4 regions of the uncultured Intestinibacter sp. genome follow, and region 1 is predicted to be linked to each of the others. Evidence: riboswitches for the same ligand, from Rfam matches in the RefSeq annotation. Region 1 holds a riboswitch; each other region holds the start of a gene.
The links. Region 1 has a riboswitch for cobalamin ahead of RDX53_RS03010 (cobyric acid synthase). Riboswitches for the same ligand answer to the same signal wherever they lie in the genome.
Positions count from the first base shown of each region.

Region 2: linked by a shared signal. The riboswitch ahead of RDX53_RS03375 (NCS2 family permease) and the one ahead of RDX53_RS03010 (cobyric acid synthase) in region 1 are both predicted to bind cobalamin.
Region 3: linked by a shared signal. The riboswitch ahead of RDX53_RS12280 (ABC transporter substrate-binding protein) and the one ahead of RDX53_RS03010 (cobyric acid synthase) in region 1 are both predicted to bind cobalamin.
Region 4: linked by a shared signal. The riboswitch ahead of RDX53_RS01365 (metal-sensitive transcriptional regulator) and the one ahead of RDX53_RS03010 (cobyric acid synthase) in region 1 are both predicted to bind cobalamin.

Region 1 is NZ_CABQXJ010000009.1:4,295-9,296, forward strand. It holds gene cobU (bifunctional adenosylcobinamide kinase/adenosylcobinamide-phosphate guanylyltransferase) at 2-562, shown strand; gene cobS (adenosylcobinamide-GDP ribazoletransferase) at 569-1,339, shown strand; gene RDX53_RS03005 (histidine phosphatase family protein) at 1,358-1,966, shown strand; cobalamin riboswitch at 1,962-2,127, shown strand; gene RDX53_RS03010 (cobyric acid synthase) at 2,281-3,819, shown strand; gene RDX53_RS03015 (cobyrinate a,c-diamide synthase) at 3,829-5,002, shown strand, end outside.
Region 2 is NZ_CABQXJ010000010.1:29,305-34,306, reverse strand. It holds gene glgB (1,4-alpha-glucan branching enzyme) at 1-1,799, opposite strand, end outside; cobalamin riboswitch at 1,980-2,178, shown strand; gene RDX53_RS03375 (NCS2 family permease) at 2,529-3,869, shown strand; gene purE (5-(carboxyamino)imidazole ribonucleotide mutase) at 4,486-4,962, shown strand.
Region 3 is NZ_CABQXJ010000083.1:1,377-6,378, forward strand. It holds gene RDX53_RS12265 (alpha/beta hydrolase) at 1-74, shown strand, start outside; gene RDX53_RS12270 (ABC transporter ATP-binding protein) at 161-949, opposite strand; gene RDX53_RS12275 (iron ABC transporter permease) at 955-1,980, opposite strand; gene RDX53_RS12280 (ABC transporter substrate-binding protein) at 1,961-2,875, opposite strand; cobalamin riboswitch at 3,177-3,354, opposite strand; gene RDX53_RS12285 (nucleoid-associated protein) at 3,441-4,445, opposite strand; gene RDX53_RS12290 (RluA family pseudouridine synthase) at 4,460-5,002, opposite strand, start outside.
Region 4 is NZ_CABQXJ010000004.1:22,345-27,346, forward strand. It holds gene RDX53_RS01350 (threonine/serine exporter ThrE family protein) at 351-1,136, shown strand; gene RDX53_RS01355 (threonine/serine exporter family protein) at 1,141-1,623, shown strand; gene RDX53_RS01360 (SoxR reducing system RseC family protein) at 1,673-2,101, opposite strand; gene RDX53_RS01365 (metal-sensitive transcriptional regulator) at 2,113-2,406, opposite strand; cobalamin riboswitch at 2,760-2,956, opposite strand; gene dinB (DNA polymerase IV) at 3,087-4,196, opposite strand; gene RDX53_RS01375 (hypothetical protein) at 4,515-5,002, opposite strand, start outside.

The sequences.
Region 1 (5,002 bases):
TATGAGCAAAGTTATTTTAGTTACAGGTGGTGCACGCTCTGGAAAAAGTGGATTTGCAGAATCACTATGTAAAAACCAAAATAATAGTACTGCTTATATTGCAACATCAGTCGCTTTTGATGATGAAATGAAAGAAAGAGTTAGAAAGCATCAAGCAAGTAGACCAAAAGAGTGGAAAACATACGAAATTTATAAAGATATTTATAAAATAATAAAAGATATAAGTGAAAAACATCAAACAGTTATACTAGATTGCATCACTTTATTAGTAAATAATTTAATGTTTACTGATGGAATAGACATAGATAATGCAAGCGAAGAAGAAATAAATGAGTTAGAAGCTTATATACAAGACCAAATTAAAAAATTGATGGAAGAAGTTAAAAAAACTGATTTATATTTCGTTATGGTTACAAATGAAATTGGACTAGGAGTAGTTCCAGGTTATAAATTAGGTAGAGTTTACTGTGATTTTGTAGGCAGAATAAATCAAATGCTAGGAAAACTAAGTGATGAAGTTTATTTTGTTGTATGCGGAATTCCTACAAAAATAAAGGGGTAGAGAGATATGAATAGATTTATTTCAATACTACAATTTATGACGAGAATTCCAATTAGGATAGAAACAGGATTTGATGAAGAATTCCATAAATCAATAGTATATTTTCCATTAGTAGGATTTGTAATCGGTATAATAACATATATTTTTGGTTGGCTTTCGTTGACAATATTTGATCCATTTATAAGTGCTATAGTTATAACTCTTATAGAAGTTTTAACAACAGGAGGCCTTCATATAGATGGATTAGGTGATACATTTGATGCAATATACAGTAATAGAGACAAAGAACGAATTTTAGAAATAATGAAAGATTCCAGATTAGGAACAAATTCACTTCTTGCAATAATGTTTTTAATACTACTAAAAATAGGATTTATCAATAGCTTAGTACAAAATAACTTGTTATGGCTAGTTATTTTTATGCCGGTTATAGGGCGAATTGGAGTTATGATAATGACTTACAAAACAGTAACTCCAAGAGCAAAAGGTATGGGTAATTTATTTATAGGAAAATGTACTATGGGAATGCTTATAACAGGTATAGTATATTCTTCTATATTAATTATATTATTTGGAAAATTTATTTTCTTACAACCTATTGCGACAATTATAAAAGTTTTAAGTTCTATTATATTTATAATAGTATTTGCATTATTGTTTAAAAAACATATATATAAAAAGATTGATGGTGTAACTGGAGATATACTAGGTTGCACGATAGAACTTGGAGAAGTATTTTTCTTAATATATACTTATATGCTAATTTCAGTAATTTAGCATTGTAAGGAGAAGAAAATGAAAAAATTAATTTTAGTACGTCATGTACTTACAGAAGATAATAAACTTGCGAAACTCTCTGGTCATATAGATAGTAAAGTAAGTGAAGAAGGAAAGATACAAATAGAAAAAATAACAGGCTTTTTAAGTGATGAAAAAATTGATAAGATATATACTACGACGTCAAGTAGAACTAAAGAGACTGCAAAATATTTAGCTAAAATAAATTCAATAGAAATACAACAGAGTAAGGATTTACAAGAAATTAACTTTGGAGATTTTGAAGGAAAAGACTTCAAAGAAATTCAAAAAGATTATCCTGATGAATTTAACAAAATGATAGAAGAAGGATATGAATATACATATCCAAATGGAGAAAGCTTGGTTGATTGTTTTGAAAGAGTATCAAAAGAAACACAATTTATTTTAGATGAGTCTGATGAAGATGAGACAATCTTAATATGTGCTCATGCAGGGACAATTAGAAATATTTTAACATATTTAATTTCAAATAGTTTTGAATACCATTGGAATTTTAAAATCGACAATGCATCTATAAGTATTGTTGAAATTGATAATGGATTTGCTGTTATTAATAAGTTAAATGAAACAAGTTTTTTAAAATAGAATATTAGATTAATTTTTCTCAGGGAAAAAGGTAAAAGCCTTTACAGCCCCCGCTACTGTGAAACGGATGAAACTATAGAAACCACTGTTTGAGAAAATGGGAAGGTGTAGGAGTAGGATGATGTTAAGTCAGGATACCTGGATTAATTAATTTATTAGAGTTAAAATCTCGGGGTGAAGATTTTTTTATAAATACAAAAAATCCTAATCTCGTTATTAGGATTTTTTTGTTAGTTTTCTAAATATATATACGATAAATATAGATTTATTTTAGTTAATATATAGCGCTACAAATAATAGAAGGGGAAGAGGCTATGAGTAAGAAAATAATGTTTCAAGGAACTGCATCCAATGTTGGGAAAAGTACAATAGTTACAGGTTTAGGTAGAATATTTAAACAAGATGGATATACTGTAATTCCTTTTAAATCTCAAAATATGGCCCTTAATTCATTTATAACAAAGGAAGGACTAGAGATGGGAAGGGCCCAAGTTTCACAAGCAGAAGCATGTGGATTAGAACCAATAGCAGATATGAACCCAATATTACTTAAACCATGTGGCAACAATAAAAGCCAAGTTATAGTAAGAGGAAAGGTAGTTGGAGATATGACTTCTCTACAATACCATGAATATAAGTTAGAGTTAATGGATGTATTGAGAGATATATTTAAAGAATTTGAAGAAAACTACAATATAGTTGTTATGGAAGGTGCAGGAAGTGCAGCAGAAATAAACTTAATGGAAAGAGATATTTCCAATATGGGAATGGCAAGAATAGCAGATGCACCAGTAATATTAGTTGGTGATATTGATAGAGGTGGCGTTTTTGCATCACTTGCTGGAACAATGCTTTTATTAAGCGAAGAAGATAGAAAGAGAGTAAAAGGGGTAATAATAAATAAATTTAGAGGTAGAAAAGAGCTTTTAGATTCCGGAGTAAAAATGTTAGAAGAAATAATAAATGTACCTGTATTAGGTGTTGTACCTTATTGTGATATAAAAATAGAAGATGAGGATAGTGTAACTACGAGATTTAAAAAGCAAATGGCGAGAAATGATATACATATAGAAATTGTTAGAACGCCACATATGTCTAATTTTACAGATTTTAATATATTTGAAACTCAAGAAGATGTAAGTATTAGATATGTAGATTATGGAGAATCTCTAGGAAATCCTGATATAGTAATTATTCCAGGTACTAAAAGTACAATAGATGATTTAATGTTTTTAAGAAATAATGGTCTTGAAGAACAAATAAAGGAATTACATAGAAGAGGAAAATTAGTTATAGGTATTTGTGGTGGATATCAAATGCTAGGTAAAAAATTAAGAGACCCATATCATGTCGAAAGTGATCTAGAGGAAGTTGAAGGGATAGGTCTTCTAGATACTGAAACAACTTTTGAACTAGAAAAGATAACAACTCAAGTTAAGGCAATAATAGATAAAGATTTAAGTGGATATTTAAATAATTTAGAAGGTAAAAAAGTTAAAGGATATGAAATACATATGGGCGTTACCAATAGAGGTAATGAAATAAAAAATCTATGCACAATTACACAAAAATTAGATGAAAAAGTTAATTACACAGAAGGAAGTGTAAACTCAGAGTGCAATGTTTTCGGAACATATCTTCATGGAATATTTGATGATATAGATTTTACTAGAACTATATTAAACAACATAAGAGAAATGAAAGGTCTAGATAAAATAGACAGTAAAGTTAAATCATTTAAAGAATTTAAGGATAAAGAATACGACAGATTAGCAGACTTCTTAAGAGAACATCTTGATATAGAAAAAATATATCAAATAATGCAAGAGCACGAAGAAAGTAAAGGACAATAGGTGGTAGAGATGAAGAAAATATTAATTGCAGGGACAAATAGTGGTGTCGGAAAGACAACTATTTCATTAGGTATAATGCAAGCACTTACAAAAAGAAAACTACAGGTACAACCATTTAAAGTTGGACCAGATTATATAGATCCTTCTTATCATACTTTTATAACAGGAAGATATTCTAGAAATTTAGATTCCTATATGCTTGAAGATGAAAAAATAAAGTATATAGTAAAAGAAGCATCTAAAGATGCTGATATAGCAGTAGTAGAAGGCGTAATGGGATTATATGATGGATATGGAATAGATTTAAATGATTGCACAAGTTCATATACATCAAAAATGTTAAAAGCACCAGTTATATTAGTCATAAATGCAAAAGCTATGGCCGCATCTTCTGCAGCTATGGTTTTAGGATATAAAATGCTAGATACTGATGTAAATATAAAAGGTGTTATAACTAATAATGTAAAAAGTGAAAGTCATTACAATACTTTAAAAAGTGCTATCGAAAAATACACAGGCATAGAAGTTTTAGGATATTTTCCACCAAATAAAGAATTTTCACTAGAGTCTAGACATTTAGGTCTTGTCCCAAGTGTAGAAATGGACTCTTTAAAGCAAAAATTTGATAACTTAGCAGATGAAATCGAAAAATATATAGATATTGATAGAATATTAGAAATATCAGAAACACAAGACATAGATAGCAATTTTGATTTAGATAAATTTATAAAAGAACATAAAGTAGAAAATAAATCTATAGCTATAGCATTTGATAAAGCATTTAATTTCTACTATAGAGAAAATATAGAATTATTAGAGAAGCTAGGATTAGAAATAAAATATTTTAGTCCGATGCATGATGAGAAAGTTCCAAAAGCTGATTATATTTATATAGGAGGAGGTTTCCCAGAAATATTCTCAAAAGAATTACATGACAATAAATCAATGAGAGAATCAATATTAGATGCTCATAAAAATAATATACCTATATATGCAGAATGTGGCGGTCTTATGTATTTAGGCGAAAAACTAGAAAATCAAAATAAAGAGTTGTTCGATATGGTCGGCATATTTAAAGGAACGAGCAAAATGACATCATCATTGAAACGATTTGGATATTGTAATGGTAAAGCAAAAGAAGATACTGTTTTAGCTAAAAAGGGACAAGTAATAAAAGGGCATG
Region 2 (5,002 bases), on a different contig from region 1:
TCAAATCTAACTTCATAATTTTCGTAATCATCACAAAAAGCATTTAAGAAAATAACAATTCTCTCATCACCATAAATTCTTTCATATACATATACACATTTCTCCATATCATCAGCTTGAATCCACTTATAAGATTTATCTGAGTATTCATTTTTATATAAAAGAGGAGAATAAATGTAATAACCATTAAGATCAGATATAAATCTATGGAAAGAATCGTGAGCAGGATATTTTAATAAATCCCAGTCAAGAGGCTTTGTTTCATCCCATTCTCTAAAATGTCCAAGTTCATTACCCATAAAGTTTAATTTTTTGCCTGGGTGTGTAAACATGTAAGTATAAAGAAGTTTAGCTTGTCTAAACTTATCTTCATAAGAGCCCCACATTTTATCTAATATAGTTCTTTTTCCATGAACAACTTCATCATGTGAAAAAGGTAGAAGGAATTTTTCGTTATAAAAATACATCATAGAGAATGTTATTTGATGATATGCTTGTCTTCTTTCCCAAGGTGATTTTTGAAAATATGAAAGAGTATCATTCATCCATCCCATATCCCACTTATAATCAAAACCAAGACCACCATCTTCAACAGGTTCAGTAACTTTAGGATAATTTGTTGAATCCTCTGCAATCAACATAATATCTTTATGATTTTCTTGAAGGTGTTGGTTCATATTTTTTAAAAACTCAATACCGCCTTCATTTATACCTCTGTTAGAGTCGCCCTTCCAATAAATAAGGTTGCTTATAGCATCCATACGAAGACCATCAATGTGGTAAACTTCAATCCAAAAGTTTGCAACAGATTGAAGGAAACTTTTTACTTCGCCTCTGTAATAATTAAAGCTATGAGAGCCCCATTCAGTATATCCAGTGTCGTGACTTGGATATTCATAAAGTGCACCACCGCCAAATCTTCCTAGTGAATAAGAATCAAGCGCAAAATGAACAGGGACATAGTCCATAATTACACCTATATTTTCCCTATGGCATAAATCAATAAAAGCCATTAGATCTTCAGGTTTACCATATCTAGCAGTTGGGCTAAAGAAACCTGTTATTTGGTATCCCCATGAACAATCAGATGGATGTTCACACAAAGGAAGGATTTCTATATGAGTATAGTTATTTTCCTTTACATATTTTATAAGCTCTGGAGCTATTTCCATATAGTTAAACCATCTCTCTGTAATATCTATCGGTTGATTCAAATCGTACTCACTATTTATATAGTTTTCTAATTTTAGGTCATGCCCAAGTTGGTCCGCACTTATACTATTATCAGCTCCTACATTGGCACATTGTTTAATAACTCTTGCCCTTGAAACTTCTTCATTACTTTTATGTTTCCATGAACCGAAGTGAAGTTCATAGATGTTTAGTGGTCTATCTAAGTTTTTACTTCTGTTTTCCATCCAGTTTTGGTCGTTGAATTTATATGTACTTAAGTCCACAATTCTAGATGCATTTTTAGGTCTAAGTTCCATATAAAATGCATATGGATCAGTTTTTTCTACGCAATTACCGTACTGGTCGAATACTAAATATTTATAATACATCCCCAATTTAGCATCCTCTGAGAAGTAAGTAAATATACCACTACTTCCCATTTGTGTCATTTTCCCCTTATTTCCATCCCAATCATTGAAGTCACTTACAACTTGTACTTCTTTTGCATCGGGGGCATAAACCCTGAAAATAATTCCTTTAATACCATTCTCCCTACTAACATGAGCCCCAAAAAACTCATAAGCATCAAACATAGTTCCGCAATAAAAATCATGCATGTTTTTCATATGTTTATCATCCTTTCTAAATATATTTAGTGGGTTTTTATTTATACTTTTATTATATATAAAACCTCTTTATAAGAACAACAAAATTAAGTATAAACCAATAAAAAACTCACTCTTGTATGGTGAAAAGATTTATTGACAAATAATTCCATCTTGTGTTAGTATTTTATCATAGAAATGAATATTATTATGATATTAAGTGGTCAAATTTTATGAGAAATTTGAATAAAAGGAAATTAGGTTAGAATCCTAAGCGATCCGGTCACTGTAATCTAGGGAGCAATACTTAATATATCCATTGCATGCCATTTGTATGTGAGAAGGGAAGTAACGCGTTGATCTGTAAGCCAGGAAGCCTGCTTAATATTAATTTTATTAGGAGAGCTTCCGCGAGAGCACCACCTAAATATCATGATAACCAAGGGATTATTCTATACTTTTTTAATATAAAAGAATTTAATTTTAAGTTTATTTAAAATTTATTTTGATTGAAAGAGTATAAAATGAAATCTTTGAGTATATAAGATATTAGTGGTGTCTACTTTATTTGAAGTAGGCACTTTTTAATTTTAATAAAATTTTATAATTATAGAGAATATATTATATATATTCCTTATAGTTTAAAAATTGGACTCTCCTCAAAATTGAATAAATTTATATATTTCATTTCTAGACTATATTTATTTCTAGTTTTGATAAAAGAGGTATCAAATTATAAGGGGGAGAGATATGCAAGTTACACAGGAAAAAGTAAGTCAAAAAGGTATACTAGAGAAAGTATTTAAGTTAAGTGAGCATGGTACAAATGTCAAAACTGAGGTTATAGCTGGTTTAACTACATTTATGACGATGGCATACATACTAGCAGTAAACTCAAATATGTTAGCAGATGCTGGAATGGATGCAGGTGCAGTATTTGTTGCAACTGCATTATCAGCTACGGTTGCATGTTTTGTTATGGCGTTTTTATCAAATTATCCAATTGCTCTTGCTCCAGGGATGGGACTAAATGCATTTTTTGCATATACAGTAGTTTTACAAATGGGATATACATGGCAAATGGCATTATTGGGTGTATTTATAGAAGGAATTTTATTTATTATTTTAACTGTTACAAATTTAAGAGAACAGATAATAAATTGCATTCCAAATGATCTTAAAAATGCAGTTACAGCAGGGGTGGGATTATTTATCGCTGCTGTTGGAATGAGCAATGCGGGGCTTATAAGTACAGCAAGTGGAACATTAGCATTAGCAAATATGCATGACCCACTTGTAATATTGACAGTAGCTGGTCTAGTTATAGCAGGAATATTAGTATGTAAAAATGTAAAAGGAGCATTATTATTATCTATATTGCTTACATCATCAATTGGAATGATTACAGGTATAGTCGCTTTGCCAAGTGCAATAGTATCATTTAACATTCCATCATTAGCTCCTACTTTTATGCAGGCTTTTACAGTTCCAGTAGAGCAAATATTTAGTTTAGATATGGTGATAGTAGTATTTACTTTCTTATTTATGGATTTATTTGATACTGTAGGATTTTTAGTAGGTGTAGCTGCTAAAGGAGAATTAATCGACGAAAATGGAAAAATACCTAAAGCAAAACAAGCTATGTTGGCAGATGCAATCGGAACTACAATAGGGGCTATGCTTGGTACATCAACAGTTACATGTTTTATGGAGAGTACAGCAGGGATAAGCGAAGGTGGAAAAACAGGATTAACAACATTTACTGTTGGAATATTATTTGTATTATCTTTATTTTTAGCACCTCTATTTATAGCTATTCCATCACAAGCCACAGGAGCAGCACTTGTAATTGTAGGTGTTATGATGGCAAGTTGTTTTAAAGATATTGATTTCGATGATTATACAAATGCTATACCAGCGTTTTTAACATTTATATTAATGCCACTTACTAATAGTGTTGGTGATGGAATAATATTCGGTATAGTATCTTATACTTTATTAAAATTAGTTACTAATAAAAAAGAAGATATAAATATTTCATTAATAATATTGAGTATAATATTTATATGTAGATTTATATTCTTAAAGTAAATGACTCATAGTAAATAAAAATTATAAAAAAGTATTTAAGGGATTTGAATTATAGAGAAAAGCTGTTGCATAAATTGAGGGGATTTTATGCAACAGCTTTTTGATTCTATTTATTTTTGATTTTTAATATAATATAAAATGATTTTATTATAGTAAAAATATTTAAAAGTTTAAAAAAAATATCACAATATATCAAAAAAGATGTAAAATGTAGATATCAGATGTATTTCAAACATACCAATCTATTAGTAATTAAAAATTAAGATTGCTAAATCTCACAAAAATAAATTCAGAATATAAAATATCAAAATTATCACCAAGGGATTATAAAACTAAAAGTTTTAAGTAATAGAATTTAAAATTAAATTTTAAAATTATAACAGGCTTAATTGGAATGTTCGTAATTTTAATTGAAATTAATAATAAATCTAATTAGCATATAGTATTGTTAATAAAAAATTTAATTTATGAAAAAATACATTGATAAACTATGAATATTAATATAAAATACAAGTGTATAGTTCGTTAAAATAATTTTGAAAATTAATAAAGACTTTTTAATTTGATGAAAAATAAAAATTTATATAAGTATATTATTAATGGAGGCAAATAAATTATGAAAGTTGCAATCGTTATGGGATCTAAATCAGATTACTCTAAGTTAGAAGAAGGAATTAATTTTTTAAAAAAATATGATGTAGAAGTAATTGTAAGGATATTATCTGCACATAGAACGCCGAAAGAATTAGTTTCTTTTATAGAATCAATAGAAGATGAAGTTGATGTGATAATAGCGGCAGCAGGAAAAGCAGCTCATTTACCGGGAGTTATTGCTGCATCAACATTAATACCGGTAGTTGGATTACCAATAAAATCATCTACTATGGATGGTATGGATTCATTACTATCTATGGTTCAGATGCCAAAAGGAATACCAGTAGCTACAGTAACGATAGATTCAGGATTAAATGCAGCATTGATGGCAATGCAAATAATGAGCATAAAATATCTTAAATTAAAACAAGACTTAAAATTATACAGAAAAGAAATGGAACAAAAAGTATTAGACGATGATAAAAGTATAAATCAATAAATAAAAATTAAAGTACATAAGCAATATAGTGACAATAGAT
Region 3 (5,002 bases), on a different contig from region 1:
TAGTTCCTGGTGGAGAACATAATGAAGCTAGTTGGGAAAAACAAGTCCCTGCTTTTATAGATTTTCTACTTTAATATTTAAAACTAATCTTTTAAATTAATAACATATACAAATAAAAAGACTAGCTTAATTTATTAAGCTAGTCTTTTTAGTAAAATATTTATTTAATTATATGCTTTTTTGTAATAGATGGTCTATCCCATTTCTTTAAAATATCTAACATAAACTCTTTTATATTGATTCCATATAATTCATTTAAGATAGGATTATTTAATACTTCTTGTGGCTCTCCATAAGCTACTATTTGCCCATCTTTCAACATAAGCACATTATCTGCGAAATATTGAACTAAATTTAAATCATGTAGTACTCCTACTACGATTTTATTATTTACCTTAATCCATTCTTTTAGATTTTCTAATAAATCTATTTGGTTTTTTAAGTCCAAGTGGTTTGTAGGCTCATCAAGTAGTATAATATCTGGGTCTTGAGCGAATACTCTAGCCAAGAAAACTCTTTGTATTTGCCCACCTGAAAGTTCAGTAATAAGCTTATCTTTTATATCTAAAAGTCCGACTTTTTTTATACTATCTAATATGATTTTTTCATCTTGTTTAGATAATTTACTAAATGCCCCTTTGCTATAAGCATATCTACCTAATGCTACAGTATCGTAAATTGTGTATGGAAAATAAATTTGAGTAATTTGGCTCATAAGTCCAACTTTCTTTGCAAATTCTTTTCTATCCATAGATGATACTTCCTCATCATCAATCATTACACTTCCTCTATATTCTAAAAGATTAGCAATAGATTTTAGAAGTGTACTTTTTCCACATCCATTTGGACCAACTATACATAAATTTTCTCCATTTTTAACTTTAAAATTTATATCTTTTAATATATCTTTTTCATCATATCCACTATAAAGATTTTTAATTTCTAACATAATTATCAACTCGCCTTTTTAAAATAAACATAAGCAAAGAATGGTGCTCCTATAATAGCAGTCACCGCCCCTACTGGTAATTCAGTTGAGTCAAAAATACTTCTTGCAATCAAATCTGTAATTACCATTAAACATCCTCCAAATATAAATGTCATCGGTATTACATATTTATGATTAGATCCAAATATTTTTCTAACAACATGAGGAGCTATCAAGTCTACAAATCCAATTGTACCACTAAGAGATACTGCTCCTCCTGTCAATATTGCTGAAAATACAAATAGTTTTGTCTTTACTTTTGATGTATCTACACCTACAGATTGGGCTTGTTCTTCTCCAAAAGTAAGTATATCCATCTCTTTTGTGTATCTAAGTATGCCTATCATACCGACTAAGCAAAATGGAATTATAAGCCATACATATGTCCAACCTCTCATAGCAAAGCTTCCCATTTGCCAAAGTGCTATACTCTTTAAGTCTTCTGAAAACATCGCAGTTAAAGTTGTAAGTAAGGCATTGACAAATAAAGAAAAAACCATCCCCGCTAATATTATTGTATTATTGGACATGGTTTTGTCAATTTTACTAGAAAATAATATAACTAAATAAACTGTAAAAAGTCCAAATATAAATCCAACAAACGGAAGTGTAAAACCTCCTATTACAGGAATTGTTACTCCTGTTACAATTACAAGACCTGCTCCTAAAGATGCACCTGATGATACACCTAATGTATATGGTGATGCTAGTTGATTTTTTAATATCGATTGTACAACTGCACCACTAGTAGCCAAACACCCTCCTACTAAAAACGCCAATAAAACCCTAGGCAACCTAATCTTCCATATAATAGATACGTCCTTTGGCATTACACCGTCTCTAAGAGGTATATTTATCAATTTATTTGCGATTATAGATATAGTGTCTAACATACTAATATTGGAACTCCCAATGGAAGTTCCAATATAAATAATAAATATAAGTATAAGTATACTAATTGCACACTTTGTTCTATTTGTCTTTGTATTCATCTGGGTATACAGCTTTTGCCATTTCTTTTAAAGCTTTTATTATATTTTGTGTTGGTCTTGAAGATGAGTTTGCATCTATAGAATATACTGCTTTATCTTTTACTGCAGTTATGTTTTCCCATCCAGTTCTACTCATTATTTCTTCTGTTGGATTTTCTACATAGTTAACGTTAGTTAATATAACATCTGGATTTGCATCTATTACAGCTTCTTCACTTGGTGATATCCAAGCATCTTTATCTGCAAATATATTTTTTGCACCTATTATTTGTATCATTTCATTTATGAATGTGTCTTTTCCTACACTGTATAATGTTGGTGCTGGACCTATTTCAAAATAAACTGTCTTTTTATCTTTTATTTTGCTGCCTATTTCTTTTATTGATTCTACATCTTTTTTCATAGAATCGATTATTTCATTTCCTTTATCTTTTTCATTTACAAGTTCAGCTATGAACTCTATGTCTTTATATATACCGTCTATACTGCTACTACTTGGTATATATACAACAGGTATACCTGCATCACTTACTGATTTATATGGATCTTCTGATGAACCTACTTGGTTATATCCTGAAGCTATTACTATATCTGGATCTAACTCAACCATTGCTTCTGCATCTGGATTTTGGAAGTCCATTAATTTAGTGTCTTTGCTTAAACCTTCAATTCCTTCTGAGTATGTATCTGCTGCTATAATTTTATCAGCTAATCCCAACCCAACTAATATTTCTGTATTTGATGGTGCAGTAGATATAATTTTTTCGATTTTTGTTGGAACTTTAACTTCGTTACCAGCTCTGTCAGTTATTGTTTTTTCGCTTTCGCCTTTACTACACCCAACAGAAAATATAAGTGTTAAACATAGTAAAATTGATAATAATTTCTTTTTCATATGAATTCCTCCTCATATACCTTTTTTAAAATTTTTAAAGCTTATATCAAGATTAATCCAGCCAGGGTTTTACCATAATTTGACTATAATCTCCATATATTTTATGATTATAGCAGAATTACAATTTTTTTTGTAACTATATTTTAAAATAAGCAATAACATTTTGTTATGCTTTTACGATATTATTTTTCAAAATTATAAATTATATGTATCTTTTGCAAAAAAAGAAAAACTAACACAAGGTTAGTTTTTCTTTTAAAATACCGTTCTTATTTTAAAGTAAAATTCTCCACCCCGAAGATTTTCTTATTGTATATAAGGCAGGTCTCCTGGCTTAGCTTCATCCCATTTATTCACCTTCCCGCAAAATAGCAGTGGTTATCGAATAAATAGTCAGCATCACAGTAACGGGGGCTGCGAAGGAATCTCACCTAGCTTCCCTATTAATCTAAATTAGAACCTCTATACCTTTATGCTTTCACGTAATTATAACATAATCTAACATTATTTTAATAGAGTAAAAAGCAACTTCGAATAACTACCATAAAATGAAATTTATGTAAAATTATTTTTCTTCATAGAAAGATATATTTTTTATTACTATATCGAATGTACCATTTTCATTTTTTCTAACACTATATTTCATAGGGTCTTCAAAATCTGATAAATTTGCTTTTATATCAAATCCATTATCTGTTTTTATACTTCTCTTTTTAAGTTTCTTTTCAACCCATTTTTTATCAACTGAAAAGTTTTCAGTTAATCCTTTGTCTTCCATGTGTTCTTTGAAACTTTCTTTTAAATCTTTATCGATTATATTATTTTGAACAAATTCCTCAACATTTATTTCTTCTTTTTCTTTTAATGTATAATTAAGCATACTTCTTATATCTTCTGCTTTTTTCATATCATCTGAAATTGCATTTGTTATCCAATTTTCTGCTGTTGTTTTAAATACTTTTGTTTTATATTTATCATCTTCTATTTTTTTAGCATTTAAAAACGCTGTAACAAACTTTGTTTCTAGTTGTTCTTTTTCAGCATCTTTATCTAATAGTTTAAAATGATATTCATCATTTATACCACTAAGACCTACTAATGCACATTGTTTTGGACGCCCTGTCTCAGGTATTCCAATTTCATTTGATACTATTTGTATATTAAATTTATCTTCTACAAATTCAATTGAATGTGTATAAAGTTTTTTATACTCTAATCTCATTATAGCTACATTTTTTTCATCTTTTACACTGTATAGACAAATAGCTAAGTCACAAGAGTCCATCTCTTCACTTTGTTTCATAATTTCAAATAAATATGCCGCTATTTCTTTTGAATTTTGTAAGAATGTATCTTCGTCATATATAATTTGCTCACAACAGTTTTTAACAATATTATTGTTATAATCGTTAAATTCAGCTTTTCTTAAATCGTCGTCTTTTGAAACTCTGTTTATTATTTTTTGGAAAAATTTATCCACTTCTAAGCTGTTTCTACATTCGTAGTCATTTAATATAGGACTATCGCTATTTTTATCTAGTACGTGTACTATGGATTTATGTATAATCATTTACTTCTCTCCTTTTATCTTAATTTTTCAATTAGCATCTTCATATCATCAGGAATTTCAGCTTTAAACGCTAAAACTTCTTTTGTTCTAGGTTGTTTAAACTTCAGACCATATGCATGTAGAGCCTGTCTTTTTATTAGATTTTCATCAACATAACCATATAGTTCATCTCCTATAATTGGATGGCCTATATGTGCCATGTGTACTCTTATTTGGTGAGTTCTTCCTGTTTCTAATTTAACTTCTACTACAGTAGCATCATTTAATCTTTCTAATACTTTGTAATGAGTAATCGACTCTTGTCCTCTAGGATCTACAACTCTCTTTATGCTGTCATCTGTAGGTCTGTAAATTGGCTCATTTATAGTATTTTCGTCGTCTTTAATGATTCCTTTTACTACTGTTATATATTTCTTTTCAAAATCATCGCTTTTCATCTCACTAGATAATACATGTTGAGCAAATGGATTTTTTGCTACTATTACTAATCCAGATGTATTCATATCTAGTCTATTTACAAATCTTATTTTGACATCTTCGCCCTTTTTAACAATGTA
Region 4 (5,002 bases), on a different contig from region 1:
CAACTTTATAATAAATTAAATTTTTGAGGATATATTAAAAATATATATTTAAATCTTTGGCCAAATTATGTATAATAATTTTTTATAATATATCGGAAACGCTATATATTATTTAAGTTTAAAATAATATATATATACATTTTTTATTTTTTTGATATAATCAAGTATAATATAGTAAATATATACATAGGTTTTTTAAGTAAAAAATCCAATTTAGACTATTTCTCACTAAATTAATTAGTATTAGATGTTTAATAACATATTATAATAGTCTAATTATTACTATGAAAAAACTAAATAAAAAGGAAAGGAGTCTGTCAAAATTATATTTTTGACAATAAGATGATTTTATGAGGGAAGAATATCAATTAATACAGAAAAAAGAGATTCTTAGGTTTGCTCTTTTTCTAGGAGAATTAATGTTGACTAATGGTGTAGAAACATCTCGTGCGGAAGACAGTGTTTTAAGAGTTTGTACTTCTCGTGGATACAGACATATTAATGTATTTACAACTCCTACGTGTATAATAATTGCAGATGATAAGTTCGACGGATTGTCATTTATGAGAACTATAAAGCGTAGAAGTATCGACTTAAACAAAATAGACCTTTTAAATACTGTATCTAGAGATTTTGTTCAAAACCCTGAAATGACAACTGATGAAGCGATTAATAAACTAAAAAAAATAGCTACTTTACCTCCACCATATGGAATAATTTCTTTTTATGCGGGGACTGCAATTTCTTCTGCATGTTTCGCTTATTTAATAGGTGGTACAAGTATAGCAGATTTTTTACTTACATTAATAATCTCAGTTGTTGGAACTATTATATATAATGGAATAATGAAACTTAACTCTATGGCATTTATGGCTACATTAGTATCTTCATTTGCAATAGCTACGTTTGGGGTTGCTTTTTGTCAGATTGGAATTTTACATGACCCTAAAATGCTTATAGTAGGTTCTATAATGCCTCTACTTCCTGGAGTTGCTTTCGTAAAAGGGCTTAGGGATTTAATATCTGGTGATTTAGTTTCTGGTGTTTCTCGTGTATTTGAAGCATTTTTAACAGCAGGAGCTATAGCTGTAGGAGTCGGTGTTGTACTTGATTTTTGGATTAAAATTGGAGGTTGATTAAATGACTATTAAAGATTTAATAATAAACTTTATATTTTCATTTGCAGTTACAGCAGGTTTTTCTATATTCTTTAATGCACCTAAAAAATCACTTATTCCATGTGGTATAGTAGGTGGTATAGGATGGTGTACTTATGTTGTTATGGCTAACTCAGAATATATTTCAAATGTATTTTCTATGGTTATAGCATCTGCTGTTGTTTCATTATTTAGTGAAATTTTAGCTCGTAAATTAAAATATCCAGCTATAAACTTTATAATACCTGGAATACTTCCACTTGTGCCTGGTCTTGGATTATATAATACTATGTATTCATTAGTTCAAAAAGATTATGCACTTGCTGTATCTACTGGAACGGATTCTCTATTTAAAAGTACTGGAATAGCAATCGGAATTCTTATAATTACATCTTTTACAAAAACTTATTATATACTTGTTAAAAAGATGCATTTAAAAAAACTTGAAGAAAAGTTAGAAAAATAGGGGTTTTGTGGCTGTGGTTTATTAATCACAGCTACAAAACCCCTTATATTTAAATTATTCTCACTACTATAGGAATATAATCTCTGCTCTCTCTATATTTTTTATCGTTTTTTCTTAGATAAAGATAGCTTAAAAATGTACATAATAATCCACATAGTCCACTTAATAATTCTATTGGACCGTTAAAGTTTATATTATTAAGTACAAAAAAGCATATAGCTGTCCCTGCAATTAAAAATACTAGTGGCAACATATATGCCAACATAGTTGCTTTCATTACTTTTACACTATCCATACTAACTTCTACGTGATCCCCTACTTTTGCTCCAATTTGATTGTCGACTTCTACTATTAAATCTTGACTTTCTGAAGTTAATTTTGCACATTTACCACATGAAGCACATGCAGAATGTCTTTGCATACGCATTTTAGCAGTTTTATCATCTACTATTTCAACTATAAACCCCTGTTGATTCATAATAGCCCCCCCTATTTTGTGAATTTTTTTATTGTATCCATTAATTCCTTAATTGCCGCTTCACTTTCTTCTTCATTTCCATATTTTATATCATTAGAAACACAGCCCTTAATATGGTTTTCTAGTATCATTGTGCCTACATTATCTATAGCAGATCTAATTGCTGATATTTGAACTAATATATCTACACAATATCTATCATCTTCTACCATTTTTTGAATTCCTTTTACTTGTCCTTCAATTCTCTTAAGCCTTCTATTTAGTGCAGCTTTGTCATTTCCTTTAGCCAATTTTTTTTCACTCATTATTTAACACCTCTTATTAGTGATATATATTATTATATCATTAAAAAAGTGTAAATTTAACTCCTAAAAATTATTCATTTTCATATTTCAAAAAATGGTTTATTATATATTTTTTATTATTTTAAAATCTTACTAATATGTTTAACTTTAAATATCTAAGTTACTAAATATTACACTTTCTTTTTATTAAATTTATCCAATAAAATAAGACTCACAAATTGAATTAATGTTCTTTTATTATTCACAAAAAAAGAACCATTTTCTTCGGTCCCAAAAAAATCTATAATATGTATATTGTCTATTTTCCGCGCGATTATAAATAACCCATATTACAGTATTTCTCTCCCTCCGAAAGAGCATGTATTATTTTAGGCAGGTCTCCTGGCTTGAAATCATCCTACTTGCTTCTCCTTCCCGATTTAACAGTGGAGGTTAAGTTCTCCAAAACCTTAAGCTTTCGTCATTCTTACAGTAGCGGGGGCTGCTGTGGCTTTTCACCACATTCCCTTTTAAGTATTGTTTTAAATACACCTTGAACAATATTCAATTCGTGAATCTTATTCAAAAAATCTATACAACAATGTGTATACTTAATTATATCCTTATTTTACAATTTTTTCAATAAATTATAATACTTTATGATATGCTATTTTATTATACAATATTTAAATAAATTTATTTTAATCATCTTTATCAGTGCTTATATTTTTCATATATTCAAATAGTGTTATATTGTGTGTACTCTCATTTATATCTATTAAATTTGATAAAGTTACACCGACTAAACGTATTTGTAGATTATTACACTGTATATTTCTAAATAGATTGTATATATTTTTTCTTATATCTTTATGTGAGTTTATTCCGTATTCTAGACTTGTACTGCGCGTTATTTGTGTAAAATCCTCAAACTTCATCTTAAGTGTGACTGTTTTGCCTAATTTATTTAAATACATAATTCTATTGCTTACATCTAGGCATAATTCATCTAATATATTTACAAGTTCTTCTTCATCTAATCTGTAATTGTGGTCTAGTGTTGTTTCTGAACCTACAGATTTACGTTCTCTATATGGTTCAACAGGTCTATTATCTATTCCTCTCGCAAAATTATAATAAATATATCCTCTGCTTTTAAACAATTTTTCTAATTCATATAAACTAAGTTGTCTAAGATCATATCCATTATTTATTCCCATAAGTTTTAGTGTTTTAGCAGTTACCTTTCCAATACCAAAAAACTTTTGTATTTGTAATTTATCTAAAAAATCTTGAGCATTATCTGGAATTATTACTGTAAATCCATTTGGTTTATTATAATCAGATGCTAACTTAGCCAGAAATTTGTTGTATGAAATACCCGCAGAAGCAGTAAGTCCTGTCTCCATTAAGATATCTCTTTTTATAAACTTTGCAATAGTTGTAGCATATTTTATAGGTATTTTGGGATTAGTCACATCTAAGAAAGCTTCGTCTAATGATAACGGCTCTACTAAATCTGTATACCTATGAAATATATCTCTTATTTGATTTGATACTTGTCTATAAGTATCAAATCTAGGTCTTACAAAAACGGCATAGGGGCATCTTTTTTGAGCTATTTTTGATGGCATTGCGGAATGAATACCGTATTTTCTAGCTTCATAAGAACAAGTCGCCACTACTCCTCTACTGTTTGGGCTTCCTCCTACTATAACTGGTTTCCCTTTTAAATTTGGATTGTCCCTTTGTTCTACAGATGCAAAAAAGGCATCCATATCTATATGTATTATTTTCCTAATTTGCTCCATTTAAATCACCTTTTTTATAGTTTTTTAATTTATTATAAGTTAAAATATTTCTCTTATTGTTTATATACATTATTCCTCTTCATATGATTATTTTTTGTTATATATATTGAAATCATAATAAAAATAATATAAAATTAAATTATCCAGGGAATTAAGAATTCCTTACTCATAACCAAATTATTTTATTTACTTTATTGTAAAAAGACCGTTTCATTAAATAGGTCTTTTCTTTTTGTGAAATTATATAAGGGAGACTAAAAAATAGTTATTTCTATTTTTAAGACTCCCTTTTTTGTTTCTTATATTATAATAATTTTACTATCTTTTTATAAATTTGCTATAGTATTTTTGAATATTATTATAAATTTCATAAGGCTCCATTTCAAGTTCATCTAAAGTAAGTACAACATCTCCTATACGTTCGTTGACTTTACCTTTAAATTTAACTTTTCTTTTATCATTTTCATCTTTACGGTATTTAATACCTAAGTAATATGTATCGTATTTTTTCTTTGGAATTATACATATATACACTTCACTTATTTTTTCCCATTTAATAAGACCTTTACCTCTTATAGCTTTTTCTTTTATACCATCTTGATTGATAACAAGAGATGCTTTTGGAAAACATAAGCTATATAAAAAATAAAGTGATACACATGCACAAAATGCTACTAACCCTATTCCAAGTTCACGTGTAATCCAGTTAAATTTCATCATTACTAGATATACTAATGCAACTATTGCAAAAACTACTACATATGAAACTTTCTTGCTGTTAGATGGGGTGATGCTTATTTCCTTAT